Regions from separate parts of the Nonomuraea sp. NBC_00507 genome, predicted to be linked through region 2. Evidence: riboswitches for the same ligand, from Rfam matches in the RefSeq annotation. Region 2 holds a riboswitch; each other region holds the start of a gene.
What was found. A riboswitch is a leader RNA that binds a small molecule or an ion and turns the genes downstream of it on or off. The one in region 2 is predicted to bind cyclic di-AMP.
Positions count from the first base shown of each region.

Region 1: another riboswitch for cyclic di-AMP. It lies ahead of OHA25_RS26020 (coiled-coil domain-containing protein); the one in region 2 lies ahead of OHA25_RS40940 (CHAP domain-containing protein).
Region 3: another riboswitch for cyclic di-AMP. It lies ahead of OHA25_RS03215 (C40 family peptidase); the one in region 2 lies ahead of OHA25_RS40940 (CHAP domain-containing protein).

Region 1 is NZ_CP107853.1:5,333,334-5,343,550, forward strand. Features, by position in the region: gene OHA25_RS26000 (uridine kinase) at 1-470, shown strand, start outside; gene OHA25_RS26005 (TrpB-like pyridoxal phosphate-dependent enzyme) at 557-1,867, shown strand; gene OHA25_RS61495 (50S ribosomal protein bL37) at 1,904-1,981, opposite strand; gene OHA25_RS26010 (DeoR/GlpR family DNA-binding transcription regulator) at 2,128-2,907, shown strand; gene galT (galactose-1-phosphate uridylyltransferase) at 2,904-3,977, shown strand; cyclic di-AMP (ydaO/yuaA leader) riboswitch at 4,046-4,182, shown strand; gene OHA25_RS26020 (coiled-coil domain-containing protein) at 4,189-5,178, shown strand; gene OHA25_RS26025 (DinB family protein) at 5,215-5,715, shown strand; gene OHA25_RS26030 (VOC family protein) at 5,737-6,678, opposite strand; gene OHA25_RS26035 (TetR/AcrR family transcriptional regulator) at 6,668-7,363, opposite strand; gene OHA25_RS26040 (ATP-binding protein) at 7,460-7,939, opposite strand; gene OHA25_RS26045 (helix-turn-helix domain-containing protein) at 8,173-9,039, shown strand; gene tig (trigger factor) at 9,208-10,217, shown strand, end outside.
Region 2 is NZ_CP107853.1:8,486,509-8,496,725, reverse strand. Features, by position in the region: gene OHA25_RS40955 (hypothetical protein) at 97-570, opposite strand; gene OHA25_RS40950 (cupin domain-containing protein) at 1,591-1,998, shown strand; gene OHA25_RS40945 (hypothetical protein) at 2,357-2,548, shown strand; cyclic di-AMP (ydaO/yuaA leader) riboswitch at 2,849-2,995, shown strand; gene OHA25_RS40940 (CHAP domain-containing protein) at 3,009-3,692, shown strand; gene OHA25_RS40935 (class I SAM-dependent methyltransferase) at 4,053-4,706, shown strand; gene OHA25_RS40930 (methyltransferase domain-containing protein) at 4,812-5,561, opposite strand; gene OHA25_RS40925 (helix-turn-helix domain-containing protein) at 5,608-6,009, shown strand; partial or broken gene OHA25_RS40920 (ISKra4 family transposase) at 6,103-6,342, opposite strand; gene OHA25_RS40915 (sigma factor) at 6,578-7,225, opposite strand; gene OHA25_RS40910 (alpha/beta fold hydrolase) at 7,439-8,239, shown strand; gene OHA25_RS40905 (rhodanese-like domain-containing protein) at 8,277-8,687, shown strand; gene OHA25_RS61620 (hypothetical protein) at 8,948-9,118, shown strand; gene OHA25_RS40900 (hypothetical protein) at 9,115-9,324, shown strand; gene OHA25_RS40895 (metal-sensitive transcriptional regulator) at 9,383-9,652, shown strand; gene OHA25_RS40890 (MBL fold metallo-hydrolase) at 9,755-10,217, shown strand, end outside.
Region 3 is NZ_CP107853.1:596,676-606,892, reverse strand. Features, by position in the region: gene OHA25_RS03235 (ArsR/SmtB family transcription factor) at 1-424, shown strand, start outside; gene OHA25_RS03230 (hypothetical protein) at 607-846, shown strand; gene OHA25_RS03225 (bile acid:sodium symporter family protein) at 1,010-1,891, shown strand; gene OHA25_RS03220 (hypothetical protein) at 1,871-2,353, opposite strand; cyclic di-AMP (ydaO/yuaA leader) riboswitch at 2,405-2,544, shown strand; gene OHA25_RS03215 (C40 family peptidase) at 2,547-3,110, shown strand; gene OHA25_RS61075 (MFS transporter) at 3,219-3,731, opposite strand; gene OHA25_RS03210 (CAP domain-containing protein) at 3,914-4,477, opposite strand; gene OHA25_RS03205 (SDR family oxidoreductase) at 4,395-4,730, shown strand; gene OHA25_RS03200 (hypothetical protein) at 4,905-5,354, opposite strand; gene OHA25_RS03195 (SMI1/KNR4 family protein) at 5,870-6,481, shown strand; gene OHA25_RS03190 (DUF6461 domain-containing protein) at 6,676-7,314, shown strand; gene OHA25_RS03185 (ATP-binding protein) at 9,561-9,968, shown strand; gene OHA25_RS03180 (hypothetical protein) at 10,182-10,217, opposite strand, start outside.

The DNA of each region.
Region 1 (10,217 bases), 3.2 Mb from region 2:
CGGCGGGCGACTTCCTGCGGCCCGCGTCGCTGCGCCTGGAGCACGGCAGGACCGATCCCGACGCCTTCTACGAGGACTGGCTCGACGTGAAGGGCCTGCGGAGGGAAGTGCTCGAGCCGCTGGAGGCCGGGGGATCGGGGCGGGTGCTGCGGGCGCTGTGGGACAGCCGGGTGGACCGGGCGTACCGGGAGCCGTACCAGGAGCTGCCCCAGGGCGGCGTGGTGCTGGTCGACGGGACGTTGCTGCTGGGACGGGGGCTCGCGTTCGACGTCAGCGTGCACGTGTGGCTGTCGGCGGGGGCTCTGGAGCGGGGGACACCTGAGGAGGAGCGGTGGCGGCTGCCCGCGTACGAGCGATATGAGCATGAGGTCCGCCCGCAGCAGGCGGCGGACGTAGTGGTGAGGGCCGATCATCCGGATCGGCTCGCCGTCCTGGTCCTCGGCGACCGAGCACGGCCCGGCGGCTCGTAGCACGGCCCAGCAGCTCGTAGCCCCGCCCGTCGGCCCGGCGCGCTGGGATGCTGGAATGCCGCGCGTTCCCGGCGCAGACTGGGGCGATGATCCCCAGCAACTGGTACAACATCGTTCCCGACCTGCCCGCTCCGCCGCCTCCACCACTGCATCCCGGCACCAGGCAGCCCATCGGGCCGGACGATCTGACTCCGCTCTTCCCCATGGAGCTGATCGCGCAGGAGGTCAGCGGGGAGCGGTTCGTCGCGATCCCGCAGGAGGTGCTCGACGTCTACCGGCTCTGGCGGCCGACGCCGCTGATCCGGGCGCGGCGCCTGGAGAAGGCGCTCGGCACGCCGGCGAGGATCTACTACAAGTACGAGGGCGGCTCGCCCGCGGGCTCGCACAAGCCGAACACGGCCGTGCCGCAGGCCTACTACAACGCGCGCGAGGGCGTACGGCTGCTCACCACCGAGACGGGCGCCGGGCAATGGGGATCGGCGCTGGCGTTCGCCTGTTCCCAGTTCGACGTCGAATGCCAGATCTGGATGGTCCGCGCCTCCTACGACCAGAAGCCGTACCGCCGCTCCCTCATGCAGGTGTACGGCGCCACCGTGCACGCCAGCCCGTCCTCCGTGACGGGCGCGGGCAGCAAGGTGCTGGCCGACCACCCCGACTCCCCGGGCAGCCTGGGCATCGCCATCAGCGAGGCCGTCGAGGTGGCCGCGGCGACCCCCGACGCCCGCTACGCGCTCGGTTCGGTGCTCAACCACGTGCTCATGCACCAGACGGTGATCGGCGAGGAGGCGCTCGAGCAGCTTCCCGAGATGCCCGACCTGGTCATCGGCTGCACGGGAGGCGGCTCCAACTTCGCCGGCCTGACCTTCCCGTTCCTGCGGGAGAAGCTGGCGGGACGGATCTCGACCGTGTTCCGTGCGGTCGAGCCCGCCGCCTGCCCGTCGTTCACCCGCGGCGTCTACGCCTATGACTTCGGCGACACTGCCGGGCTCACGCCGCTGCTCAAGATGCACACGCTGGGGCATTCGTTCGTGCCTGACCCGATCCACGCGGGCGGCCTGCGGTACCACGGCATGTCGCCGCTGTTGTCGCACATGTACGAGCTGGGCCTGTTCGAGGCCGTCACCCGATCCCAGAGCGAATGCTTCGAGGCCGGCGTGCGTTTCGCCAGGACGGAGGGCATCGTGCCCGCTCCTGAGCCCACGCACGCGCTCGCCGAGACCATCGCCGAGGCGCTGCGCTGCAAGGAAAGCGGCGAGGAGAAGGTCATCCTCACCGCGCTCTGCGGCCACGGGCACTTCGACCTGGCCGCCTACGATCGTCATCTGGCCGGGCAACTGGAGGACTACACCCTCCCGCAGGACCGCATTGACCAGGCCCTCACCGAACTACCGGGGTGAAATCGGGTGGCCGCCGGGCAGAGGCGGCCACCCGGGTCAGCGTGCGGTGGGCCGCTTGCCGTGGTTAGCCTTCTTCTTCTTGCGTGCTTTGCCCTTGCGTGCGCGCTTGGCCATACGCTCGCCTCCGATGATCGGGTGCTACGGCATTGATCCCTCACCGTCTCTCGCCTGCGCCAACCAGGCAAGCGACGCCACCCGACCTAACATTCCCCGAACTAATCCGTGTCATAATTTGGTGGAATCTGTTGGAAGGAGGAGGCGTGCTCGCACAGCAGCGTCAGCAGGCGATCCTCGAGCGCGTACGCAGCGACGGCGGTGTCCGGGTGGCCGATCTCGTCCGCGAGCTCGGCGTCTCCGACATGACCATCCGCCGCGACCTCGAGGTGCTGGCCGAGCGGGGCCTGCTGGAAAAGGTGCACGGCGGCGCGACCGCCCTCGGCCCGGGATCGACCGAGGAGCCGGGCTTCACCGCGAAGTCCGCCCGCCAGCAGCAGGAGAAGCAGGCCATCGCGCGCTGCGCGGCGCAACTGGTGCGCCCCGGCACCGCTGTGGCGCTGTCCGCGGGCACCACCACCTGGGCGCTGGCGCACCACCTGATCGGTGTGCCCGAGCTCACGGTGATCACGAACTCCATCCCCGTCGCCGACGTTTTCCACCGCAATCCGCGCGCCGACCGCACGGTGGTGCTGACCGGCGGCGTACGCACGCCATCGGACGCCTTAGTGGGCCCGGTGGCCGTGGCCGCCATCCGCCGCCTGCACGTGGACACGCTCTTCCTCGGCGTGCACGGGATGAGCGTGCGGGCCGGGTTCACCACGCCCAACCTGCTCGAGTCCGAGACCGACAGGGAGCTGGTGGCGGCCGCCAACCGCCTGGTCGTCCCGGCCGACCACACCAAGTGGAACACGGTGGGCATCAGCACCATCGCCGAGCTGAGCGAGGCCGACGTGGTCATCAGCGACCCGGGGCTGCCGGAGGAAGCACGTACGCATCTGGCCGAAACGGCCGGGGAACTGATCATCGCGGAGGGCTCGCTTTGAAGCGCACCATCACCAACCTGGCCGACGGCCGAGAGCTGATCTACTTCGACCGGCGGGACGACGCCGACAGGAGCGCGATCGACCGGCGGTCGCTGGACCCCCGGCCGGTGGCCTCTGAGCTGCGCTACGACCCGCTGACCGAGGAGTGGATCGCGATCGCGGGGCACCGGCAGACGCGGACGCACCAGCCGACCGGCACGGCGGCCGAGTGCCCGCTGTGCCCGTCGTCGGAGACGCGCTCGACGGAGATCCCGGCGTACGACTACGACGTGGTGGTGTTCGAGAACCGCTTCCCCTCTTTTGCCGAAAATATCGGGACTTATGGGGAAGTGGGCGGGCTGAGTGAGGTCCGTCCGGCCGTGGGCCGCTGTGAGGTGGTCTGCTTCACCTCCGAGCACTCCTCGTCCTTCTCCCGGTTGTCTGACGCCCAGGTCGAGCTGGTCATGGAGGCATGGGCCGACCGCACGGCCGAACTGTCCGCCATCGAGGGCGTGGAGCAGGTCTTCTGCTTCGAGAACCGGGGCTCGGAGATCGGCATCACGCTCGCGCACCCGCACGGCCAGATCTACGCCTATCCGTACGTCACCCCGCGGACCAAGCTGCAGCTGGGCGCCGCCTCTCGCTACAAGGGAAACCTGTTCGCCGACGTGCTGGCCGCCGAGCGCGCCGCCGGCACGCGGGTGGTGGCGGCCAACGAGCTGTGGACGGCTTTCGTGCCCGCCGCCGCGCGCTGGCCGTTCGAGGTGCACCTCTACCCGCACCGGCAGGTGCCCGACCTTGCGGCGCTGACGGAGGCGGAGCGCGCCGCGTTCGCGCCGCTGTACACGTCGGTGCTGAAGGCGTTCGACGGGCTGTTCGGGGTCGTGATGCCGTACATCGCGGCCTGGCACCAGGCGCCGGTACGGAAGGGCCGTGAGCTGGCTTACCTGCACCTGGAGCTGTTCACCATCAGGCGGGCGCCGGAGAAGCTGAAGTATCTGGCGGGGTCGGAGTCGGCGATGGGGGCCTTCGTCAACGACGTGCTGCCGGAGGAGGCCGCACGCATGCTTCGATCACGAGTAGATCACTAATAGATTTCTACTTAAGGTCGCATGACTCGGGATCTACCACTAATATCCCGATAAGCACCGGCCGTAACGGCCGGTGCCCGCCTAATCCCGGGCGAGTTGCCCGGGAGCCGGGGACCCATCGCACGTGGGGTGAATCCACTTCGGTGGTAGGGATCTCCCATGCCCGAACCCGTCAGCTAACCCGGCCGGCAGAGGGAGAGGAAACATCTACGTGGCGGCTGCCCTGATTCGCTCGGGAGCTCCGCTCCCTTCGCCGTCCCTCGCGAGTCTTGCCATCAGCCTCATCACCGCCGCCGCCGTCGCCTTCTTCCCGGCGACCTCGGCGTCGGCGGCCCCCAAACCGACGGAGTCCGAGCTCCGCGCCCAGCTCAAGCAGCTCAACAGCAAGGTCGACAAGCTCATCGAGCAGTACAACCTCAAGCGCGTCGAGCTGGCCAAGGCCCAGCAGGCCGCCAAGACGGCCAATGAGCGCCTCGCCACCGCGGAGCAGACGCTGGCCGCGGCCGAGCAGCGGGTCGCCGAGATCGCCCGGCTTCGCTACCAGAACGGCAACCCCCCGGTGCCGGGTTTCATGCTGCCCGCGAGCGGCGGCAGCGCGGCCGTGCTCAACCAGCTCACCGTCGAACAGCAGGCCTTCGTGCAGGGCGTGGCCAAGGCCCGCGACGACAAGGAGAAGGCGGCCAAGGACGCCGCCGCGCTGGCGTCCGAGATCCGCGGGGACGCGGCCCAGGTGGACAAGCAGCGTGACGAGGCCGAGGACGTCATCGAGGACATCAAGAAGAAGCTCCAGGACCTCGTGCCGTACGGCACCGGCCGCAAATCCGACGGCAGCTGGGCTCCCGAGCTTCCCTCCGGCTCCGACAACATCACTCCCCGCACCCGGCTCATGCGCGAGCAGGTGGGCAAGAACTTCTCGCTGCCGTACACGGTGGGCTGCTTCCGCTCGGGCTCCGGCGGCGAGCACCCGCTCGGACGCGCCTGCGACTTCATGATGAGCACCGGAGGCTCGATGCCGTCGGCCGCGAACCTCGCGCTGGGCGACCGGATCGCGGAGTGGGCGATCAAGAACATGGACAAGCTCGGCATCAAGTACGTGATCTGGAAGCAGCGCATCAACCACGGCTCGGGCTGGAGCGGAATGTCGGACCGCGGCAGCATCACCGAGAACCACTTCGACCACGTGCACATCTCCATGCACTGAAAGCCGCACACCAGGCCGAAGGTAAAGTCAGGGCTCATGATCGACTCCCGCACCCCACCACCCCTCACCGGCGACGAGCTGACGGTGCTCAACAACTGGCTCGAATGGCACCGCGCCACCCTCGCCGTCAAATGCGCGGGCCTGTCGGACGAGCAGTTGCGCCTGCGCTCGGCCCCGCCCTCGACCCTGTCCCTCCTCGGCCTGGTCAGGCACATGGCGCACGTCGAACGCTCCTGGTTCCGCCGCGTGCTGAACGGCGAGGACATCCCCAAGCTGTGGGACAAGGACCGCGACAACGACGCCGACTTCAACGACGTCGACACCGCCTCGGCCGAGGAGGCGTTCGCCACGTGGCAGGACGAGATCGAGCGCGCCCGCGCCATCTCGGCCGCCACGCCGCTGGACGCCGTCGGCGACCGCAACGGTCGGGACTGCACGCACCGCTGGATCCTCGTCCACATGATCGAGGAGTACGCCCGCCACAACGGTCACGCCGATCTTCTACGCGAGCGTATCGACGGCGTTACCGGCGAATAACGGTCCCCTGCCGCTCCGCCATCATCCCTGACGGAAGACGATCGCGGTGCCGAGCGCCTCGCGGGCGGGCACGAAGATCTCGCCCGCGGCGGTCTCACCGACCGTCATCCCGGCCTCGCCCAGGAACCGCCCGGTGGCCGCGACGTCCCGCACCGCCACCGCGTACGCCGCGAACCCGGGCAGCGCCACCGCACTCTCGCCCGGCAACAGCACGTCCAGCCCGGACGCGCCGACCAGAGTGATGCGAGCACCGCCGTCGCCGAGCGCGAACGTCCGCACGAGCCCGTCCCGCGATGCCGTACGTCCCACATAACGCTCATAGCGCCGCTCGGCCTCGTCCAGCTCGTCGTCGGCCACGCACAACACGCATTCGACCAGCTCGACCGCGCCATTGGGATGGTCGGCGGCCTCATGCGCGGAGGCGTTCTCCGCCAGCCCGACCCGTCCCTCCGGCACGAGCCCCGGCCCGGAGCCGTCGATCTCCAGCCACCGGACGGGATCCATCCGCACCCCGTCCGCCGTCTCGATCGGCCGCTGGGCCGCCTGCACCCCGCCGTGCCCGACGCCGCCGGCCGTCAGCCGGGCGGCGGCGCCGTCGATGCCGAGTGCGTCGAACATCAGGATGTGCACACCCTCGAAGCGCCGCAGGCACGCTTCCAGGTTGGCAGCCGTGCCGCGGACGGCCTCCTTGAGCGCGGGCAGCCGCTCCGCGGGCGCCCGCAGCGGGATCAGCCGCGCGTCGCCGGGAACCCGCCCCGCCCCGGCGACGGTGACCAGCTCGAGGAAGCCGCCGGTGAGGTACGCGTGCGTATTGCCCACCCCGACCGGCTCGGGCGGCTCGCCCACCACCGGGTACGCGGGCCCCGGCAGCGCGAACCCCATCCGCCGGTATCGCTCGAGCGCCTGCCCCATGTCATGCACCACGTGTCCCACGTGGTGCAGCCCACGGATGTCATGTCCCATCGCCGCCTCCATAAGCCGCGTCACGGAAGTCACGGGAGAGCCCTTCGAAGATCTCGATCACCCGCTCGGCCGCCGGCGCGCAGTCGGGCAGCGGCTCCGGCTCGAACGTCCTGCGCAACGTGTCGGCCAGGACGCCGGCCTTCTCCTCCAGGCCGAGCGTGACCTCGGCCGGCAGCAGCGGCTCGACGGCGAAGAACCCGAACACGATCGTCGGCAGCGGATAGTCCAGGTCCTCGGGCCGCAGCCCCTTCCGCAGCAACCCGTGCCGGGCGAGCACGCCCAGGTAGTCCCGCGAGGCGAGCAGCTTGGCGCCCTCGAGCGGTTTCCTGGCCGGGCTGGCGAGGAACTTGTCGAGCATCTCGGCGTCCCTGGTGAAGATCGCCCGCAGCACCGGCCGCCGCATCGCCTCCAGGAAGAACCGGCGCATGTACCGGTGCAGCGCGATCTCGTCGGGATCCGCCCGCATGCCCGCGACGACCGCCTCCAGCATGGCCACCGCCTCCCTGGCGCCGACCGCGAAGAACAACTGCTCGCGGGTACGCCAGTGCAGGTAGATCGTGCCCTTGCCCACCCCGGCGCGTTTGGCGATCTCGTCGATCGTCACTCGCCGGTATCCCCAGCGCAGCAGCAGCTCCTTGGCCGCGTCGAGGATCCGGTCAGCCCGCCCGCGGTGCTCGGCATCCACAAAGGCCTCCTCGTGACTGTTGACCGATGACCAATTTAGCACTCTGGTCACGAGAGAGAACGCGGAGACGTCGTACCAGGTGATCTAAAGGTTGGGTCAGGATTCCGTGCGGAACAGCGCCCAGACGGCCTTGCCGCCGCGAGCCAGGGGGTCCCAGCCCCAGCACTGGCTGTACGTTTCGACGATGTAAAGGCCGCGCCCGTTCTCGGAGATGAAATCCGGCTCCTTGGGCCGCGGCACCTCGTCGCTGGGGTCGGCCACCGCGAGCAGCACGTGCGGCGCGACCCGCATGAGCAGCAGCTCGATCTCCCGCCGCCCGGCCGCGTACATCGCGTACCTGACGGCGTTGGTCACCAGCTCCGACACCACGAGCGCGGCGTCGTCGCTCAGGTCGTGCAGTCCCCAGCCCTGCAGTGTGGAGCGGGTCACGTCCCTGGCGGTCTTCACAGAGTCGGCCTGAAAGGGCAACGGGCACGCGGTGGTGTACGGCTTGCCGCCGCCCGAGAGCAGATGGTCGAAGCCCACTTCGCGGGTGATCTGCAGGCAATCGGCAGTGGCCAGAGGATCCTCCACCATGCCGCCGATACCTCCCCGTTCAGCCTTGGTTAGTGCATGTTTGGCCCAATATGCACTAAGCCATCATGGGTCACGACCGCTGCGGCTGCAAGACCCAAATGCACGTGCAGCTGCAATGTGCAATAGCAAACACCGTTTTTGGGCATAGATCCCGGAATCGGACACGAGGTTGAGACCTTGTCATTCAAGGCGATGTGGTGTCACTGTGTGTGCGGACCTTGATAGGAGGCAAAGTGACGCAGAACCAGCCGGGTTCCGGGCCGACGGCGCTGCGCATCCTCCTGGGCTCCCAGCTGCGCAAGCTCAGGGAAGCGAAGAACGTCACTCGTGAGGAGGCCGGCCACCTCATCCGTGGCTCGGAATCCAAGATCAGCCGCATGGAGCTGGGCCGAGTGGGGTTCAAAGAACGCGACGTGGCCGACCTGCTGACTCTGTACGGGGTCGTGGACCAGCAGGCCCGCTCCGCCGTGCTCGACCTGGTCGCCACCGCCAACGAGCCGGGTTGGTGGCACCGGTTCAACGATGTCCTGCCCACGTGGTTCCAGGCGTACGTCGGCCTCGAAGAGGCGGCCGCCAGGATCAGGACCTACGAAGTCCAGTTCGTGCCGGGACTGTTGCAGACCAAAGAGTACGCAAGGGCTGTGGTGACCGCCGGTGCGGCGGGCATTGGGGCTGAGGAGATCGCCAGGAGGGTCGATCTCCGGCTGGAGCGCCAGAGGATCTTGGACAAGCCGGACGGGCCGGTCTTCTGGGCGGTGATCGACGAGGCCGCGCTCCGGCGGCCGATCGGCGGAACCGAGGTGATGAGGGCCCAGCTGGAGCACCTCATCGACCTCATGCGCCAGCAGAACATCACGATCCAGATCATGCCGTTCAGTTTCGGCGGTCACAGTGCCGAGGGCGGGGCGTTCAGCATCTTGCGCTTCCCCGATCCCGACCTGCCCGACGTCGTGTACGTCGAGCAGCTCGCCAGCGCGCTCTACCTGGACAAGCGTGAGGATGTGGACCGATACACCGAGGTGATGGAGCGGCTGTGTGCCGTGAGCACCACCCCCGATGAGACGATCGAGCTACTGCGGACGATCTCGGAGGAGTTCTGACGGCGGCGGGCGTCGTTGTTGGGTGTGCATCTGCCCTAGACTGGACCATCGGCGTTGGATGCGGCCGTGGCAGAGCATGCCCCAACACCGCACATGTGGGCGCGGCGCGTGGGCCGTACCGATGGACGCGCCCGCGATCACTCGTAGCTTGATCAAGGAGACCATTCCGTGAAGACCGCTGTCGAGGAGCTCAGCCCCACGCGGGTCAAGCTCACTGTCGAGGTGCCGTTCGACGAGCTGCGCCCGAGCATGGATGCGGCATACAAGAAGGTCGCGCAGCAGGTGCGCGTCCCCGGGTTCCGGCCTGGCAAGGTTCCGGCCCGCATCATCGAGCAGCGCTTCGGCCGGGCGGTAGTGCTGGAGGAGACCCTCAACGACGCGGTGCCCAAGCTGTACGGCCAGGCCGTCGACGAGGTCGACGTCTTCCCCGTCAGCCAGCCCGACATCGAGGTCACGAAGATCGAAGACGGTGAGCAGATCGAGTTCACCGCCGAGGTCGACATCCGGCCCAACTTCGAGGTGCCCGACTACGCCGGCATCGAGATCACGGTCGACTCCGCCGAGGTTTCCGACGAGGACGTCGACACGCAGCTCGACGCGCTGCGCCAGCGCTTCGCGACGCTGACCGGCGTCGAGCGCCCGGCCGCCAATGGCGACTTCGTCGTCATGGACCTGCGCGCCGAGATCGACGGCACGAACATCGAGGAGCAGCAGGCCAGCGAGGTCTCCTACGAGGTCGGCGCCGGCTCCGTGCTGCAGGGCCTCGACACCGCGCTCGAGGGCATGTCCGCAGGCGAGGAGAAGAGCTTCAAGACCGAGCTGGTCGGAGGCGAGAACGCCGGCGAGGAAGCCGACGTGATCATCACCGTCAAGTCGGTCAAGGAGAAGGTCCTGCCGGAGCTGGACGACGAGTTCGCCCAGCTGGCCAGCGAGTTCGACACGCTCGACGAGCTCAAGGCCAGCATCCGCGAGCAGGCCCGCCGCAACAAGCTCATCGACCAGGTCGTGCAGGCCCGGGAGAAGTCGCTCGACGCGCTGCTCGAGCAGATCGACATCCCGCTGCCGGACAGCGCGCTCAAGGCCGAGGTCGACGCCCGCAAGCACAACCTCGACCACCAGGTGGCCGAGAGCGGCCTGAGCCGCGACGCCTTCTTCCGCCTCTACCAGACGACGGAAGA
Region 2 (10,217 bases):
GAGTGACGGGAACTGGCCGCACTTGTCCGACCCAGCCGGTCGGAGCCGAGGACTGGCGATTCTCAGGAGGCGGCGACCAGTCGCGGGCGCCGGAATCTAGACCTGCTGAACTACCGAACCTCTTAAACCCGTCGATGAGGGAACCACCGACTCGGGCCGGGACGGGCCGGACTTCCCCACCGCGTAGGCGTGCGTGGCCGGCGCCCAATACAGCGCGGCCAGACAAGGCGCGGCCATATCAGGGCCTTGCGGCGGCTGGCCGGACACGCATTGCTGAGCCGGATGGGAAGAGCCGTCACCATCGTGGCGGTCCTCGGCCGCCATGCCCTGGAGCGACGGATACGCGACATCGTCACTGTGTGCGGCCCCGCTCGTGTGACCTTGGTGGGTCCCGGCGGATGCGTACGCCGGCGCGGTCACACCGGCCGTCAGATGCCCCTTGGCGCCCCCCGCGCTCAGTCCATGTGTGAACAGGATGCCGAGCAGCAGCGCGGCCAACCACAGCAAACCCAGCGGCCCCGCAGAAATGCGGGCCCGCAGCAAGCCGGAGCGTGACCAGGCCGTAACCATGCCGTGAATGCTAACTGCTGCTCGGCGCCGCGGGCGTAACTTCCCATATAGCACAGCTTCAACACGCTGCACACCTACTCCACACAAAGCGGCGGGCCCAATGCTCCGGATCCCCCATTTCTGAAGGGATGAGGCGGCAGGCCATCCGGACCAACACCCCCGAACGGGTCCACGGAGATGTCGCATGACGGCGCGATCGTGATTCTCATCACACTGCGAGGCCGTGGCGGTGTTCTACGCCACCAGGCTGAGGACCGCCGAGTCGCCGGGCAGGGAAGGGCCAACCTGACAGCTACCGCCTCCCGCGTCGGGCTGAGGTCATGCCGTTTTCCCTGCGGTGTAGGGGCCCCGGTTCGGGAGTCCGCTTGCCGTGCACGTACTTCTCGAGGAAATCGTCGACCCGCGGGTCCGGCGACTTCTTCACCTCCATCTAGGGGCCCCAGGCGGTCAGCGTCACCGCGAGGGCTGGGCGGAGCGGGGGCTCATGAGCGCGTACTCGATCAGGACCTGGCGGCAGCGAGGATTCGAACCGAGGGAGGAGTCGCTGTCGCATCCGCTGCCAGGATCGTCCCGCCCATTGTGGGGGCACGCTCGAATGGGGTTGTGAGACCCGCCTCGGCCGTTGGTCTGGCTCGGCGCGGTCGCCAAGACGGCGGAGGGCTCCGGAGGCTCGCCAAGCAGTACGAGCAGATCGAGAAGTCCACCACCGCGGCAACCTCTGGGAGCCGCTGCTGTACGGGCAGATCGGCCCGGAGGGGCGGTGATGTTCGACCTGGGCTGAGAAACCGGAGTTCACTGCGACGTCCAAGGTCGGGGGGTGCTGGACGCGCTACCGCAAACCCAGCAGCACCAAACTCGGGAGGCCAGACCTCCATGACCGTAAATCGGTCACGCTCCCTGACTTGAACCGGGGTCGAGGGCAAGGCGGCCATAATTCGGCTGTCACAGATCCCTGTGCTGCCTTGTCCTTATTGAAGAGAACCAACACAACCGGAGAAGGTGAGGTTTCCCATCATGAGCATGGAAGACACCAATACGACTCCGCCGTCGCCGACGGTGCAGATCCTCGCGTCGGTCCCGAACGCACCGATCCCCGACAATGCTGAGGCGACGACTGTCTTGATCACTCTGCCGCCTGGCAGCCCGGGTAACCCGCCGCACCGCCACCCCGGCCCCGGGTTCGGGTACGTGGTCAAGGGCGAGATGCTCTTCGAGCTGGAGGGCGAACCGGAGCGCGTCATCAAGGCCGGGGAGACGTTCTGGGAGCCGGGCGGCGACGTCATCCATTACCAGGGCGGCAACAACCTTTCGGACGGCGAAACCGTATACCTCGCCACGCTGCTCTGTGCGCCCGGACAGCCGGTGGTCATACCGGTGAGCGCGGAAGAGCTCGAGGCGCGCCGGGACCGCCGGGCACCTCGCCCGTGACGAGCGGGTGGGGAGGCAGCCGCGTGTCCGCCTCCCTACCCAGCCATTCCACTCCTCACCGAAACGATGGCCGCGGGGGACGTTAGAGGCGGCTCCCTGACCGAAGCCGAGTGTTGCAGTACAAAGCACGTACAGGCTCTGTGACGGACCCATGGCCCCACGTGAAGCGGAACGACCAGGGCCCCGTCGCCTTCCCCAACGGGCTGAACTCCGTGACCCCGCCCGGCGGCCGCTACTTGATGTTCGGCCTCAGCGACCGGCAGCCCGGCGAATGGGCGGGCAGGCTCGCAAAGCCTGCTGGCTGCGCAAGTAGTTAAGGCCCCGGCATCGCTGCCACCCAACGATCATAGGGCTTCCGATGCAGCGTGGACGCGGGCTGGCCAGAGTGCAACGACTCGCCGAACTGCGTCGTCCAGGCGTCATCGTCGGATACGTCTACGACTTCTCGTTCGACGACTATGCGCCCGGCCTCACCGAAGCGGCCCCGGTCCCGCAGGTGTCCCACTGGTGGGCACGTCACGTGCTCCCCATTGACCCGTTGCAGGCTTAGCGGGCGTGGCGGTCCTTACGAAACAACTCTCGTCCCCGGCCCTGCGCGATGTGTCCTGAACGGCGCGCAAAGTGCCCTAGTAAACCCCTTCTACGATCGGATGTAGGTAAAGAATTTTGCCGCAATCGCCTACGCCGTAGGGGATTCTGTTGCGTTCATTCGAACCCGGCTTGCATCTTTCTATGCCATTCGCTTACCTTCAATGACTTAGGGCGTACGCCTGGTAGCACTTCATGCCGTGTGACGCCTCCGTATTGCCGAGACCGTGTCTCACCAGCGCGAACATCATGTTCGTGAAGGTGACCGCGGCCGCCGAATTCGCGATCTCGCGGAGCCGGGGACCCATTTCCCTGGGGTGAATCGGCGCGCTCCATACCGGTGCGCTCCGTAGGGCACTTCCACGCCCGAACCCGTCAGCTAACCCGGTAGGCGGCATGGAAGCAAGGAGCAATCCCAAGTAATGCCCAAGAACGTCATCCCCCATGCCCTGAAGCCCGCAGGCCTTTCCCTGTTCGCCGCCGGGATCAGCGTGGCAGCCGGCGCGGCTTTTGCCGGCAGCCCGGCCTTTGCCGCCGACCACCACTCCACAGCGCAATCCTCGCGATCCAACGTCGTCTCCTCCCAGGCAATCCCGCAGAAGGGTGCCGCTCAGGTGAGCGCCGACGCCATATTGAAGATCGCCGAGTCGCAGATCGGCGTGACGGAGAACGCTGCCGGCGGCGGCACGCCGTTCCACAGCTGGTACATGTCCTCCCCGCGGGCGGCCGAGACCCTGTCCCGCGACGGCGGCAGCGTGCAGGCCTACGCCAACGCCCCGTGGTGCGCCATGTTCGTCTCCTGGGTGGGTGAGAAAGCCGGCGCCCGCCCGACGGTCGGCTGGGACGCTTACACCGTCACCTGGGCCAAGTGGTTCCAGGCCAACAACCGGTGGGACACCGTGGCCAAGCCCGGTTCCGTGGTCTTCTTCGACTGGAACGGCAAGAGCACTACTGGCATCGACCACATGGGCCTGGTGAAGAAGGACAACGGCGACGGCACGATCACCACGATCGAGGGCAACACCGGGAACGGCAAGGTCGAGCAGCGTATCCGGCCCAAGTCCCAGGTCGTCGGCTACGGCCACCCCGAATACAAGTCGGCCTGACCGCAAGAAGGCCAACAGACTCCTTGCCAGTTGCGATGGTCGGGGAAGCACGGGTGGTGCAGGGGGCGCGGTGCGGCTCCCTGCACCACCCGTTGCGTTTGAACCGTCAAGAGTCCCCTCCGGCGTGCAATTCCTCGGCTGTCGACCAGTCCACAGGTAGCGGCATCGGGGTAGGACTCTCCCCGCCTTTGCGGTTCCGGCTAGGTCGGCCGGCCCAGGAAAGACGAATCAACGGGCGCGTACGGGTGGCGTCGGCGACACCATTCACCTGCGCGCCACGTGCCCGGCTCAGGACGGCGGTTATGGTGCCCGCTCGGGTGCCGTCCTTGGAAGGCGTTCGAGAGAGGGTAGAAGCCACCCATGGCCTCCAACGAGCGCACCGAACGCCTACGTCGCTATTGGGACAAGCACGCCCGCTCCTATGACAAGGAGATGGGATTCTTCGACCGGCATGTCTTCGGCGACACCCGCGCCTGGATCTGCTCCCAGGCCGCTGGCGACGTGCTCGAGGTGGCCATCGGTACGGGGCTCAACCTTCCGCACTATCCCGAGGACGTTCGGTTGACTGCGATCGAATGGAGCCCGGCCATGCTCCAGCGCGCCCGGCAGCGGGCGGCCAAGCTCGGCCTGCAGGCCGACCTGCGTGAAGGCGACGCGCAGGCGCTCGACTTCGCCGACGACACCTTCGACACCGTCGTCTGCACCTTCTCCCTGTGCTCCATCCAGGATCATCGCCGAGCGGTCATCGAGATGGTGCGCGTGCTACGGCCCGGCGGGCTTCTGCTGCTCGCCGATCACGTTGCCGCCTCGGCCTGGCCCGCCCGCGCCGTGCAACGCCTGCTCGAACTCGTCACGGTCCCCTTGGGCGAGGAACACTTCCTGCGGCGCCCGATCGACGCGGTACGAGAGCAAGGCCTCAGCATCGAACGCCATGACCGATTCAAGATCGGCATTGTTGAGCGGCTCGCGGCCCGCAAACCGCCGGGGCGCGATAGTCACCCGTCGACCGGTTAGCTTGGATGCTCGACCGTGCGCATTCGAGAGACGCCGAAACAAAGCCGCAGGAGCCGCGCCCACCGCATCACGTGGACCGACTGGCTCGCGAATGCATCCCCCTGGCTATTCCTCGCCCCGTGTGGCGGAGGCGACGAATAGCGGCAGCGCGAGGAACATCCGGCCCTGCTCGGCACGTCGGGTCTGCTCGCCCGTCCAGGTCTCATATTGCTCGCGTGTGATGACTCCGGCTGCGTGAGCGGCCTGGGCGATGCCGGTCAGCATGCCGAGCATCATCCCGTCGGTAAAGACTCCGACGTGTACTTCGACCTCCACCTCATGAAAGCCGGCGTCCAGCAGCAAATTACGGTAGCCGCGGGCAGCGCGTGGATTGGAGGTCAGGTCGGCACGGGAATGCACGATCGTCCGTGTCAGCACAGGATGATCGGAATCGATGATGAAGGCGTCCCAGTCCTGCCCGATGAGGACGATCCGGCCGCCAGGGGCCAGCACACGTTTGGCCTCCGTCAGCGCCCGGGCAGCCTCGGCGATCTCGTGGTAGACCTTGTCCGCTCGGTAGCCGGCGATCTCGCTGTCATGGAAGGGAAGCTCGCAAGCGTTCCCGACGTGGAAATCCGCGCCGGGCCAGCGCGCACGGGCAACCCCGATCATCTCCGCGCTGGTGTCCACGCCGACGGCCTTGATCCCCTTGTCGCGCAACTCGGCCACCGCCCGGCCTGCGCCGCAGCCCACGTCGACGGCGACATCTCCCGGCTGGAGCCTGAGCAGGTCGTACGAGCGAGCGCGCAGCATCGCGGCGGCTGGGATGGCGTCGGCGGTGTCGAGCAGCCTGATGAGTTCTGTGTGGTTCGACATACACGTCACCATGCGACTTAATGTCGACATGAGGTCAAATCCGGAGATGGCGATCGGCGAAGTGGCGGCCCGCTTCGGACTGGCACCCCACGTTTTGCGGCACTGGGAGTCGATGGGACTGCTCGCTCCCATGCGTGTCGAGGGTGAACGCCGCCGCTACAGCCGCGACGATCTCTACCGCATCGCGGTGATCCTGCGAGCCAGGGAAGCAGGCATCGCCTTGGAAGATCTCCGCGCGATGCTCACCACCTCTGACCCGGTCGTCCGGCGGAAGATCCTCCACCGCCATCGCGGCGACCTGGAGCGGCGTATCGCTCAGGCGCAGGCGTCGCTCGAGCTGATCGACTGCGCGCTGAACTGCGACCACGAGGACTTTGCCAGTTGCGCGGACTTTCAGGCGATGCTTGCGGAACGCGTTCACCTTGTCCCGACCACACCTCACGCGTGATTGACCGATGCAGGCGTGCCTCTGGTGGTTAGCCTGCCCGAATTTGGGATTAAATGTCGGAAGGGTGTAGCTCGTTCTCAGTGACCGGAGCGATCAAGCAGTGAGGGCATATCCGTCCTGGTAGCTGGTCTGGTGGACACGATCGTGTTGCCGGGCGAGGTGGTAGCTCCAGTAATCGTCGAGATGCCCATTGGCGGTCAGCGCGCGGAGTTTTAACACCGCCTCGGCTCCGGTCAGGCCCCAGCGTGCTCCGGAGAGGTCGAATCTGTCGGCGATCAGATGACGGCAGGCGCCTTCGATCACGCCGGTCGCGATCGGCCATCCCTCCTGAAGCGCTGGGTTGTCGCGGTCCCAGCCTGCCCATCTACCTCCTGGTCAGCGAGGCCGGCAGCCCGAACAGCGTGAAGAGGTCGGCGCCGATGAATGAGGTGATCTCGGCGATGCTCGCCGCGCAAGGTGAGGACCGTGATCATCCAGCCCACGTGCGAGCACATAGCGTCGTCCCACAGGTACAAACCCACGGCGGGCTGGCCGTTCGCACGGGTCGACAGATGTCGCCAGCGTCGTTTCAGGGGACCCGCACGGCGAAGTCGGTGACGGCCGCGATGCCGTAGTACCAGTCGGCAGCGGCGGCATGGACCAGGTGACGTCCTCTGTCAGCATCCCGATCAGGGCGTCGGCGTCGCCGCGTTCTAGCGCGATGGCGACCTGGCGACGAGGTCGCGCAGGCGTGCGTCGTCGAGCTCGCGCCAGGGCCGAGTTCACCGCCGTAGTTGAGGTGTTTGTCATGGTGGCGACCTCGGTTGGGGCCGAAGCCGAGCACGTCGATGAGCAGCAGCGCCGCACGCTGGTTGCCCGGCAGGTACTGAAGGGCGGCAACGAAGGCGAGCTCCACGGCTTCCCGTTGTTCGTAGCGGGCATGCGGAGCGGCCGGCCCATCGGCCAGATCCGCATCCGGGTAGGGGCCCAGCCAGGCGACATCGGCCAGCGGGGCGCCGTCGACCACGGCGCGGTCGCTGGACGGGCCGAGATCCAACGGCAGAGCCCGCCGGTTACGGGCCGCGATGAGATCCAGACAGGTCCGAGTGGCCACCGCGTACAGCCACGAGCGCAGCGAGCTGCGCCCCTCAAAGCGCGCCAAGCCCCGCCAGACCCGTAGCAGGGCGTCCTGGAAAGCGTCCTCGGCGTCGTGAGCCGACCGAGCATCCGATAGCAATGCGCGTGCAGTTGCCGGCGCAACGGCGTCACCAGGCGGGTGAAGGCGGCATCGTCCCGGCGCGCGCCCGGGTCAGGTCGAGATCCTCCGCATCCTGGGCTGTCGTGTCCGCGGCCGGTGCGGAAAACACGTCGCTCACAAGCGACGATTCTGCCCCACAGTGACAGTCCTACCGATGAACGCACATCAATCAACCGCGCGAACAGGAGCGGCATGAACACCGTGAAATCGGCCGACGGCACTCCCATCGTCTTCGATCGGCTCGGGGATGGCCCGCCGGTCGTCCTGGTGACCGGGGCGCTCTGCGACCGTTCAGCCACGCGCGCCCTCGCCGAGGAACTGGCGCGCACCTTCACAGTGATCAACTACGACCGGCGGGGACGAGGCGACAGCGACGACACCGCACCGTACGCGGTCCAGCGCGAGATCGAAGATCTGGCGGCGCTCATCACCGAGGCCGGAGGGACGGCGGCGGTGTACGGCCATTCCTCCGGAGCGGCCCTCGCGCTGCACGCCGCCGCGCACGGCCTGCCCATCACCAGGCTTGTCCTCCATGAGCCCCCCTTCTCCCTGCAGGAGGACCAAGAAGAACGCGATAGGACGCAAGCCCAGCTCGCCACCATCACTGCGCTGCTCGCCCAGGACCGCCGCGCCGAGGCGGTCACGGCGTTCCTGGCCCTCACCGGGCTGCCGCCCGAGCTGATCGAGCACATGAGCCATGACCCCGCGACACAGGCGAACGCGCACACCCTTCCCCACGATCCGTTTGAGGTCCTAAGCCAAACCAGCAGAGCAGGCCGCACACCGATCGAGCAGGCCAGCGGCGTCGCCATCCCGACACTGGTCCTGTGCGGCAGCACCAGCGCTGAGTGGATGGTCGAGGCGGGCCGGCAGATCGCCGACGCCATGCCGCATGGGCAATACCAGGTCCTCCAGGGGCAGGGTCATGTCGTCCCCGCCGAGATCCTCGCACCCGTACTGACCGACTACCTGGGCCACGATGCACAGCGGTAGCCCGCCCATCCCACCTCAGCCAGAGGAAGATCCGCCCATGACCATCGACGAGATGCTCGCCGTCGCACGTGCCCGCCTGCACCGTCTCGATCCGCTCCAAGCCGCCGAAGCCGTCGGCAACGGCGCTAGGCTGGTCGACACCCGCCCCCATTACCAACGTCTGGCCGACGGCGAGATCCCCGGCGCCATCGTCATCGAACGCAATCACCTCGAATGGCGGCTGGACCCCAGCAGCACCAGACGGATCGCCGAGGCCACCAGCCGCGACACCACCTGGATCGTGCTCTGCGACGAGGGCTACTCCTCCTCCCTGGCCGCCGCAACCCTGCAACAACTCGGCCTGCACAACACCACCGATGTCATCGGCGGCTTCCAAGCTTGGAAAAGCGCCGGCCTACCCGTCTCCCACCTCACTACACCCACGCCAACCACGCTGCAGCGAGAGTGACATCCCCTGCTAGGAAGGGTGTAGCTCGTTCTCGCTGAGTGTCTGAGCTGGGCTTTTGTGGTCATGACTGTTTGATCGGAGTGCCGCCTTCTACCGTAGGTACAGGCGTGTAAGGCGGTGGTGACGGTGGGTTCGTTGCTCGACGAACTGGCGCGACGGGAGCCTGTGGCCCGGCAGCGGATCGAGGAGATCCAGGAGCAGATCGCCGCTTTGGAGTCACAGCCGCCGAGGACTGGGTCGCCACGCACGCTCTGGCACTGTTGGCCGGGCACACCGACCAGGTCATCACCGCGTTGACCGCCCAAGCCACCGCCTTACCCGCCCGGCGCCGCGACGGCATCGACGCCTGCATCCGCTACCTGACCAACAACGCCGAACACCTGCGCTACAACAAGCGCTTCAGGAGGGATGGCCGATCGCGACCGGCGTGATCGAAGGCGCCTGCCGTCATCTGATCGCCGACAGATTCGACCTCTCCGGAGCACGCTGGGGCCTGACCGGAGCCGAGGCGGTGTTAAAACTCCGCGCGCTGACCGCCAACGGGCATCTCGACGATTACTGGAGCTACCACCTCGCCCGGCAACACGATCGTGTCCACCAGACCAGCTACCAGGACGGATATGCCCTCACTGCTTGATCGCTCCGGTCACTGAGAACGAGCTACACCCATGTCGGAATGGTATACCCTGGGGGGTATGGAGCTGACGGAATCGATGGTGGGCGATGCTGTAGTTCGGCTGCGGCGGGCTCACGGGCAACTCGCCGGAGTCATCGCGATGATCGAGGCGGGGGAGGACTGCGTCAAGGTGCTCACGCAATTGGCGGCCGTCTCCAAGGCGCTGGACCGGGCGGGTTTCAAGATCGTGGCCAGCGGGTTGCGTCATTGTCAGGACGCCCGGGCGCGTGGAGAGCAGGTTCCCATGTCGGTCGAAGAGTTGGAGAAGCTCTTCCTGGCGCTGGCCTGACGCGCCTAGAGGGTCGTCGGGATCCTCGTCGAACGCCCGAAGGGCCAGATTGTGCCTGTCATATACCCCCCAGGGTACTTGAGCTGTGGAAGGAAGACTCGGATGGAGATCGTCACGTTTCGCACGCCTGGACTGGGCGACCAGAGCTACTTGCTCGCCCATGAAGGCAAGGGTGTGCTCGTCGATCCGCAGCGTGACATCGACCGGTTCCTGGACGTCGCGGCGGAACGCGACCTGGAGCTGCGGTACGTGCTGGAAACTCATCTACACAACGACTACGTCTCCGGCGCGCGCCATGCCGCTTTGCGTACTGGCGCGGAGCTGGTGCTGCCGGCTGGCGCGGCGGCCTCATATCCGCACACGCCGGCCTTTCACCTGGAGGACCTGGACGGCGGCGACAGCCTGAGTATTCGGCCGATGCATACTCCTGGGCACACGCCTGAGCACACCAGCTATCTGGTGCTGATCGACGGGGAGCCGGTGGCGGTGTTCTCTGGGGGCAGTCTGCTGGTGGCCTCGGCCGGTCGTCCCGACCTGCTCGGGCCTGAGCGCGCCGGCACTCTGG
Region 3 (10,217 bases), 4.8 Mb from region 2:
CCAGAACACCGGGACAACCAGCTACCACCTGCGGATGTTGTCCGACACCGGTTTCGTGACCGAGCTGCGCGACCGCGCCAAAGGGCGGGAACGCTGGTGGGACGTCGTCAAAGCCGACCGGCGGATGCCCACCCGCGATGAACTGACCGACGCCGAACAAGACCTCGCCGAGCGACTGGGCGACTCCAAACTGGCCGAGGACCTACGGCTGCTGTCGGCCTTCGCCCACAACCGGGACGAGGACGGCGACTGGCAGCAGGGCTCCCGCGCCAGCACCTTCATGACCAAGGCACAGCTCAAGGAATTCCACGAGGAGTACCTCAAACTGGTGCACCGCTTCGGCACCGATCGCGACACCGCACCCGCGGACGCCCGGATGATCCTGCTGCGCTGGATCGGTTTCCCCGACCCCCGCGGCTCCTGATCCCCTCCACCCCGACGTCTTGGTTCGCGGGAGATACCCTGAGTCCAGATCCGCTCCGAGATTACGAACATGACCGACTGGTGGCCGCTTCTGGCCGTCCCTCGGCTGGACCGGCGCACGTCCACATCACGCCCGAGGGGTCGTCGGAGCCCTGTAGCTCGCCGGTGAGGAACCCCAGGCCGATGCCGGCGGCGCGCAGCTGCTCGGCCAGGGCGGCCAAGGTCGAGGCCGGGGCCGAGCCGTTTGTGTTCGTGTACCACGAGGGTGACCGCGACGCCTGCCGAGCGGAGCTCGCGGGCCGGGGCGACGGCAGGTTGCCGACGTCGGCCGCGTACCGGCCGCACAGCTCGGCGGTCAGCTCGCGCGCCGCGGTGTTAGACCCGGCAGGCGTGAGCCATCCTTCCGCCGGTCGGGTTCCATGACCTCCGCCAGTGTGTGACGGCCTGGCCGGAAGCTGCTGGGCCCTTCACATCGGCCCGGTGATCCCACATTGTGGGGTCTGTATCCGGCTTCGATCAAGGAGGGCGCCGCAGGCCACGCGCTCGGTGGTCATGGGCTCTTCCGGCACGGAAAGGACTCCGGCCCATGGCCCTTGCCAGCGTATTGCTTCCCCTCGCTCTGATGATCATCATGCTGGGGCTCGGCCTGAGCCTGACGATCGCCGACTTCCGACGTGTGGTCGCGTACCCCAAGGCCGCCGTCGTGGCGCTGACCTGCCAGGTCGTCCTCTTACCCGCCGTGTGCCTCGGCCTCGTCCTCGCTTTCGGCCTGCCACCCGCACTCGCCGTCGGCATGATGCTCCTGGCCGCCTCGCCTGGCGGCACGACCGCTAACCTCTACAGCCACCTGTTCGGCGGCGACGTCGCGCTGAACGTGACGCTCACCGCGATCAACTCGGTGCTGGCCGTCGTGACGCTGCCTCTGGTGACCAACCTGTCCCTGAGCTACTTCGGCGATGCCGGCACGCTGGGCCTCCAGCTCGACAAGACGGTGCAGGTGATCGCACTGGTGCTCGTCCCCGTGGCGGTCGGCATGGCGGTGCGTTCGTTCAGGCCTCGGTTCGCGGACCGTATGGAATCCCCCGTGAAGATCGCTTCTGCCGTCATCCTGGTCCTGGTCATCCTCGGCGCGTTGTTGCAGGAGCTGGACAACATCGCAGGCTACATCCGCTCCGTGGGCGCCATCACGGTCCTGTTCAGCGTGATCAGCTTGGCCGTCGGATACTGGGCGCCCCGCCTGGCCGGAGTGGGCCGCCGCCAGGCCATCGCGTCGTGCATGGAGATCGGCATTCACAACGCGACCCTCGCGATCACCGTTGCGCTCAGCCCGGCGCTGCTGAACAACACCCAGATGGCGGTGCCCGCCGCGACGTACGGCGTCCTGATGTTCTTCACCGCGGCCGTCGCCGGTTTCCTCGTCCGAGCTCGCGCCTCCTCCGATGCCGCGTCAGAAGCGAGCACTGCCTGACTCGGGCTGGGCGCAGGGGAGTCGTCCAGCTCCTGAATGGGCCTGGTCGAGGTCGTCGGTGATGCCGCGTTCGAGCAGCCTGACGTAAAGCTCGTCGGGACCCTGGCCGTATCTGCGTATCTGGTCGGCGCCTCTGTGCATTCTCGGATGATCTTCTCGGAGCGGCCGGGCCGGCCGTAGGCCTCGAGGAACAGGCGCAGCCGCTCTGGCCGGCGTGGTCGCCGAAGCCGTCGGCCCTCCGCCGCGCGCCGGGCAGACAGGGGCGTAGTTGCTCGTGCGATGGCCGAGGTGGGTCAGCTGGATCATCACCGCTGCCCCTTCGTCGTGGACCTCCGTGGCGAGCCGACGCAGCAGCGGCTCGGACTCCTCCTTCCACACCTGGTTGCCGAAGGCGGGTGCGCTGCCTGGCCGCGCGGATGGCGTCGGCTTCCTGGCCCGCGCCGCCGCGTCCAGCTGTCTCATTTTCCGCACGCCCGATTTTAGATGGTTTACAACTCTTTGACCGTTTCGTTAGAGTTCGTCACGCCTAATCCACTCAGCGTATGCGTGGAGCCGGGGACCCACCTTCCCCCCTGGGGCGAATCGGCATCGCCGTAGGGCCACTTCCAGGCCCGAGCCCGTCAGCTAACCCGGTAGGCCGCATGGAAGGACAGCAGTGTCTCGCATTGCCATCTGCCTGGCGGCAGCCATCGCCGGGCTCACTCTGGCCGCTCCGGCCCAGGCCGCCACCGACGACCACACCACCCTGACCGGCCCCCAGGTCAAGCGCATCCAGCAGAAGCGCCAGCCGACTCCCGCCTGGAAGACCGCCCTCGCCTTCGCCATGAAGAAGCGCGGCATCCCGTACGTCTGGGGCGGGGCCAGCGACAACGGCTACGACTGCTCCGGGCTCATGCTCAGGGCATACAAGCACGCTGGCATCGAGTTGCCGCGCACCGCGGCGCAACAGTACAACGCGTTCTCCAGGAAGATCTCCTGGGACGAGCTCAAGTCAGGTGACCTGGTCTTCTTCCACGGGCTTGGGCACGTGGGGATGATCTCGAGGCCCGGCTACATGGTGCACGCGCCGCGCACCGGAGACGTGGTCAAGGAGGAACGCCTCTCCGGCTGGCGCAGGCAGTCGTTCGTGGGCGCCGTACGGCCAGACCCTAAGGGGGTACGGCTCTCCATCGAGCAGCGCAAGACCCCCGCGCCCTCGATGTTCACCGCCACCCTGTGACAACGACGGTGGCCCCCGCACCTTCCCGTTCTGCAGGTTCCGGCCACTGAGCCTTGCGTGAACTCAACGTGAAGCGGGCCGAAAGGCCGGTCCACTTCTGCACAGTCGTCACGGCACTTTCTCCGTGCTTTCACGACCATGGAAGCACGGAGAAGTGACATCAGGTTGTGGGGGCGCTCCTACAGAGTGATCTGTCGTCCGATGCGGTGACGCGCCCCCATGGTGAGAAGCGCGACGTCGGAGCAGCGGATGCGACGACCCGCGGCCTCGCCTGCCCGCAGACGGCCCATGGCGGCCTAATCGCGGCGCAACCGAGGCACCAGCCAGAGCTGCCGCGGGTCCGACCATTCGCGTGACCCGTGTCGCGAAGAACCCTCCGGCGAGCCCCCCAACGGCGCCGATGCCCAGCAACACGCCGTAGCCCCAAGCCGGTAGACCGAGGACCTGAGGCACGTAGAGCATGAGCACGGCGAACCAGGCGCTGTCCATCGCCGCGAACACGGCGCCCAAGCTCACGATCATTCGCAAGCGAGGATGTTTGATCAGCCACCGCAGACCGGCGCGAGTGTTACTCCAGATCTGACTCTTGCTGCTGTACGAACCGGCTTTCGGAGCAAACACGATCCGCGGGTCCGCCAGCGCACTAGGACGACCAGCCTGCTCTGGATGACCACGCGGTTGGCACGTTCGCTATCCGCTGGTTGACGATATGACCGCCCGTGCTGCCGACCTGATGTGCTCGCCGCTGCCCGGCGCGGCGCCGGCCGCGTGGGGCGCGTACGGGGCGCTCACCACGAAGCGGGTCACTTGGCGGCGAAGACCTGGGTCCAGTAGATCGCGTCATCGGAGCCCTCGACCGCGCCGACCCCGATGAAGGTGAACTTGCAGTTCATGATGGTGGCCTTGGTTCCGGAGTAGCCCATCCAGGACTGCACGACCGCGGCCGGGGTGCGCTGGCCCTTGGCGATGTTCTCCGCCAGGCTGGTGCCGCCGGTAAAGCCGGCCTCCTTGATGCGGTCCGTGAAGGATCGGCCGTCGCGGGAGGTGCTCGAGAAGTAGTTGTACTCCGCCATGTCAGCCGAGTGCCCGCGGGCGGCCCGGTGGAGTTGCGGATGGTGCTTGAGCGCCCGGCATCCCTTCTTCGCCCGCCGGGCATTGACCAGCCGCACGACCATGTTCTCCCGCGCCGTTCCCACTCTGGCGGCGCCGGATACGGACGCCGTGGTGGCCGACCCGAACAGGCTGAGCGAGCCGGACCGGCCGACTCCGGAAGCCGGGGACGCCGTGACAGCCTGCGCCGTGCTCACGGGCGCGGCGATCGTGGCCAGGGCAGCGGCTGCGGCGAGTAACCCAAGGGGTCGGCGCATAGGAAAGTCCTCCAGTTGCGGTAGACGCTGGACGGCTCCGCATTCTGGCGCGACCCTAATCGATTTGTCATTTTATGTCTTGGCGGTCTACGGTGCCGCCAAGGCGGGCCTGCTGTCCTTTTCCCGCGGGCTGACTTATGAGCTGAAGGACCGGGGCATCCGGGTCAACGGGGTGAGCCCGGGGCCGACCGAGAGTGCTCCATCGAGACGTCGGCCAGCGCCTCCACCACCACCTCGGGTTCAACGGGGATAGAGGTGATGGGCTCACGCCGGCCGTAAGGGCTGCTCGCCCAGCCGGACGGCAATTGACGAGGCCAGGGGTGACCCCGACCAGCATTGATCGACATGTCGCCCTCGTGCGGGCCATCACCAAGCGCCGTGGCGCCCCTCTGTCCAGGAGTGCCGTGGCCTCGAGCGTTCCTGAACGTCAGCCGCAGACCGGCGAGTTCTGGGTCTTGTCGGCGTACCAGTAGTAGCGCGAATGGGCATTAAGGTTGGAGCAGCCGCCGGAAGGGCCGTCCATCTTTACGGCGAGGCACCACCGCGTGCTTTGCTTGGGCATTCCGGAGGCCGCGCATGTGCTGGGGTTGATCCCAACTCCCCCAAAATTTATCATCGTTTCGGTTTTCGGAAGGTAGCGGTCACCGCTGCTGCTGTTCATGACCATGGCGTAGGCCTGCACCTTGCCGCCGCCGTACATGATGCAGGTGAAGATCCTGTGGTTGGAGTCGGTCAGGTTGGCCCCGCTCGAACACTTGGCGGTGCCCCAGGTCGGCTGGGTCGAGGTCCACGAGGCGGCGGCGGCCGGGGACTGCAGGGCGCCCGTCAGCGCGAGGGCTGCGCCGAGCGTGCCGGCGAATTTGAGGGACTTCTTCATGGGGGGCCTCACTTCTTGCGGGTCTGAACGACCGGATGTGAACGCCGCAAAGGGTACACAGCGGGATGGTCGCCCGCAGGAAGAGATCTTTCCGGGAGCTTTCCGGAGCCTGTCTGCCCGATTTCGGCATCCAAACCCCTTTTGCCACCTAGACCGATCGGTGATTGTTCCGGAGGCTGGTCGTCCATGGCCAGGCCTGTGCGCCAGCTGGGTTGTTCAGACGAAGGCCGTAGTGGAGTGCCTTGGCGCGGGAGACGGGACGTCCTGCGGCGGCGGCGCGTCTGGAGGGCATGGGGAGCGGGGCGCCCTAGCGTGGCGGCGTAGACGGGAGCCGTTCACAGAGACGATCAGGACGGCACCGTCCTGCGCGTCGATCGTATGAGTCTGCGATGTCTCGATGCGCCGACGATGGCCGCGTTCCTATGTGAGGCCGGCTTCGCGATCGAGTGTCAATCCCCGGAGCCGGCCTGCATACATCGGGTGAAATGTCGGCCGCAGCGGCTAAGGTCACCGCCATGAATCCAGCCGACAAACCCCTGTATCCCTGGATTGAGGTCCTCCGTGCTGAGGACGTGAGGTACACCAAGCGTGCCAGTGACGACTCAGCCGATGGACAGCTCCAACTGGGGATGCCAGGAGCGAGCGAGGCCGAAATCCTGGCGCACGAGGAGCGGCTTGGAACGCGTCTGCCTCCCAGCTACCGGCAGTTCCTCCAGGTCTCCAACGGCTGGATCCTTATGGAGGAAGAGAATGAGGAGAGCCAAGACTTCCTCTCACCCTTGGTGAGAATCGGCTGGTTTCGCGATATCGAGTCGACTTACGCCACCGGATGGTTCGACGACGATCCGCGTTTTTCTCGCCCTCTGCCAACAGTGCCCGATGAGGAGTACTTCATCTACGGTGAGGGCCAAGACTGCTCCCTCCATTTCAGGACCGAGTACGTAGTGGACACTCTGCTGATCGGTGCGGAAGACGAGGGGCACTTTCTCCTCAACCCTCACATCAAGGCGCCTGACGGCGAATGGGAGGCGTGGTACTTGGCTCATTGGCTACCCGGCGCCGAGCGCTATCGCTCCTTCTGGGATCTGATCAACTATCGATTTCGCGGCGCTGGCCAGGCTTCGTAGCGCCTACCTGATGCGGCCCTCTCCTTGGGCGGATATCGCGGTCTCAACAGCGCGGACGGCGGGTCAGGATGCGTGGCGTCGAAGCGGTTATGGAGCGGGACGCCAGATTCGGGTCCGTACCGAGAGTGATCGGCTGGGGGAGGGTAAGGCCACTCACTTCGTGATCCGGATTAAAACTATCAAAGGAGGTTGCGGTGGCCGATCCCCTCGCCCCGTTCCGTTGGTTGGAAGCCTCGCCAGGAGACCGCGACGATCTGCTTGGTGAGATTTTCTGTGTGTCCTTTTTTCGCGGGCTCGAACCTGTCGAGGTGTTGCACCGCTTCGGGGCCGGACGCCCAGGGCGGGAGATGACCTTCCACGAACTCTGTGTGAAGGTCTGGGAATCCATAGGGATGACCGACGACGACTATGTTGGTGTTGTCCAGGTCGGTGAGTGGGGCGTGGCCGTTGAACTGGAGGGTTTCCAGGCGACGCTGGCCGGGCCGTTGATCGGGCTGTCCCGGGGATGTGAGGCGGCGGCCGTGGGACGGCACGATTATGCGGAGGACAGCTTCGTGTACGCGGTAGATGGCAAGGTCGTCACCAGCTTCACGCCGCACCTGCCAGGCACTCGGTGGGGCGGCGACCCGGACCGGATCAACGAGCTCATGCGTGAAGCCGGTTTGCCTCCGGAGAAGTTGGATGGAGAGGCATGGGAGGCGACGTGGGATGACATGTACGCCAACAGGATCTCGCGTGCGTTCTTGCTGGCGGCCAAGATCACTGGCGTGGTGTTCACTCCGAGCGTCCTCGACGGGCCCCTACTCGTCGGCGCCATCAGTCAGCGATCATGAGGGTGGCGTGACCTGATGCCGCGGGTGGCCATCAGGTCTTCCCGGTCTACCGCCCACCCGAGGTTCAAACCGCCGATCCTCTGCAGGTGGAAGGCCCTTTCTCCCGAGAGATCCGCGGTTCCCGGGGGATCGTGGCTGGCTCTGTCTCGCGGAGTATATGCGGGATGATCTTCCCTGGTAGGGGATGGGTGAGAGCCGCGCCCCCGAGGTCGGAAACCTAATGGAGTCGGGAACGTCAGCCCGCTGCAAAACCGTCGGCTCAGCCTACGCAAGTTCGAACCTTGCACCTGCCACACCAGCGGGAATAGGTCCGTCACCAGCGGAAACGCGGTGACGGGCCTCTCGCGTTGATCGCCGGTGAGTTCCTGTGATTCCCCCTGGTTTCCCGTGGCATCTGGCACGCGATCACGGGTCTTACTTCGTGCGGACGCACACACAGCGCTGGGCAGGGCCGTAAGCGAGATCGTTTTAGGTTTCACCCGGGGGCGTCGGCGGCTTCAGTGCCCCTTGCTCCGCTCCCTCGTCGCCCGACGATAGGGGCGGGCGGCGACGGTACCTGAACATCAAAGCTTCCCCGAAGAAAAGCACCATGAAGCACCCAACGAGCAAGAAGATGATCTGCTCTATCCAATGAGCTGTCGTACCCCAATCAGCGGTGATCCAGCCGTCCGGCTTGCCGGTCAAGACGCCAATCAGCCGAGTGATGACGATTCCGAGGGCGACGAAGAGCCCAAGCCAACCCGCCCACGCGCCCCACTGATCCATCCCCATCGCATTGCTTGCTCGGACATGGCCGAGCAACGATCTGAGATACCTGTGTTGCCTCACAAGCACTAGCTTGGCATTCGCGTACTCACAGAGGAAGATCTCAACACCATCGTGCAGCGATACTCCTCCCTGCCCCCGGACAATCGGGCGGCGGGTGCCGGAGTTACGTACGGCGGCGGCTGTGCGGCGGGCCGCGCGCACCCCCGCGCGAGTGTCTGGACGTGGTTGGGGGCGATCGACGGTCCGGGACTTCGTTCCTCAGCCCCGGCCCACCGGGCATCGGTAGGCTCCGCCGATTCGGACTGCGCTGCCGACAAAACTGGCTCTACCTCACTCTCGGCGGAGATGTCACACTTCCAATGTGCGTGAAAAGACACCGGAGTCTCAGCGATCGAAGATCGGATTCATCCGGTCGATTCCACGCAGGTGGGGTGACGACCAACTCATGCTTTCCAGCCCTGCCTGGCTGAACTACGTCTTGTTTATCGTCGGCCTCTCACTGTTCGCCGGACAGGTCTGGTCGGTGATGCTTGGCCCAATGGGGCTTCATTGGGCATTCGACATATCTTGGGGGGTTCAGCGCGTACTGGCACTCGCCGTCTTTGGTTTTGTTGCATACGCCGAGGCGCGGGGACTGATCATGCGAGCACGGCGACGGGCTACCGGATCACCCTCCGATTAGCGTTAGCTGACTGCGGGGTTTAAGGCACGGATGATCCCCCAGAGGCCGCGTACAATATACGTGAAATGATCTTGGGGCTGTTTCCGCTGGTGGCTCCGCGTCTTTGCCGCACACGCGTGGCGCGAAACAACTCGCCCGCTGTCTGCGACGTGGCAGGATGTGGTGCATGCTGACTCGAAAGGACCATGCCGCGTAAGCCCCCCAGTGCGCTGCGATCTGGCGGGAGTCGATCACCCGGGCGCACGTCGCGTAAGCACATCCGTGGACTCTCAGCCAAAGCCCAAGGCGCGATACGCCGCCTTGAAGATCAACATTTCTGGTCGGACGCCATCGCCGATGCGCTGCATGCCTACGGGAGCTTTCTCCAAACTGCCGGCCGGTACATCTACGTGAACCAGGATTGCCCCTTCTGTGATCCGGTAGAGGCTCGTGATCGCTTGGAAGAGGCCTTGCGAGCCCTTCCCGCCGCTGCTCGCTCTGAGCTACGCGTAGTTGTGGAGCGGCTGGACGACCAGTTCCGTAACCGCACCTTGCCCGACCCGAGAGCAGCGCCCCAAAGCGCATGGCGTGCAGCTGCGTGGTGGCGTCAGCGCATGACGGGTTGGTGATGGCTTGATGGATCATGAGGGTGATGACTCCGGCCGAGGGAGCTGCAGGGCCGAGGCCCCGGCTGGTTGTCAAGCCACCGATAGTCAGCCGAAAGCGGCTGGCAGGGGACCGGCAAGCGGCATCGGCATGGTTAGAGGTGTCAAAAGGTATAAGCCGCTGCACCGCGGAGGCGATTCGGATGGCTGCGATGACGATGCGAGAGTTCCCGGCCGTGCTGGAGGAGCTCGGTCACGTGCGTCATTTCGTGGTCGGCGTCGTGGCCGGCCACCCAGCCGCGGACGACGTGGTACTGGCGGTCTCCGAACTGGCCGCCAACGCCGTCGAGCACTCCGCCGCCGGCCGCGACGACAACTTCGAGGTGCGCATCGCCCACCTGCCCGGTGCGGTTCGCGTCGAGGTGCACGACCACGGCGGCGCGGGAGAGCCGCGGCTGGGCCGGGCCGGGGAGGAGGCCACGCGAGGCCGCGGGCTGTTCCTCGTCGACCATCTGTCCCGTACCTGGGGTATCAGCCACCTGCCCGACCACACCGGCGTCTGGTGCGAGATCGGCTGCACCTGCGCCGATGTACCGGAACTCGAGCGGGCCGCCGCCTGACCGAGGTACCAGCCCAGTAAGTGCAGCTCAGAGGCCCTTCGGGGCCTCTTCTGCGTTTCGGGGCCAATCGCGAGAATGGCCAAAGTCGAGTGATTTCACCGGCCTGATCACTCAACCCAGCGCCCCCGGCCGCGCAGAACCTCCTCAGGAGTCGTAGGCGTGAGACTGCGGCGAAGTTGCACAGCACGGTGTTGTCGGGGAACCAGTACCAGGTCATGACGTCAGGGGAGGTTCCTCTCCGGCTTGTTC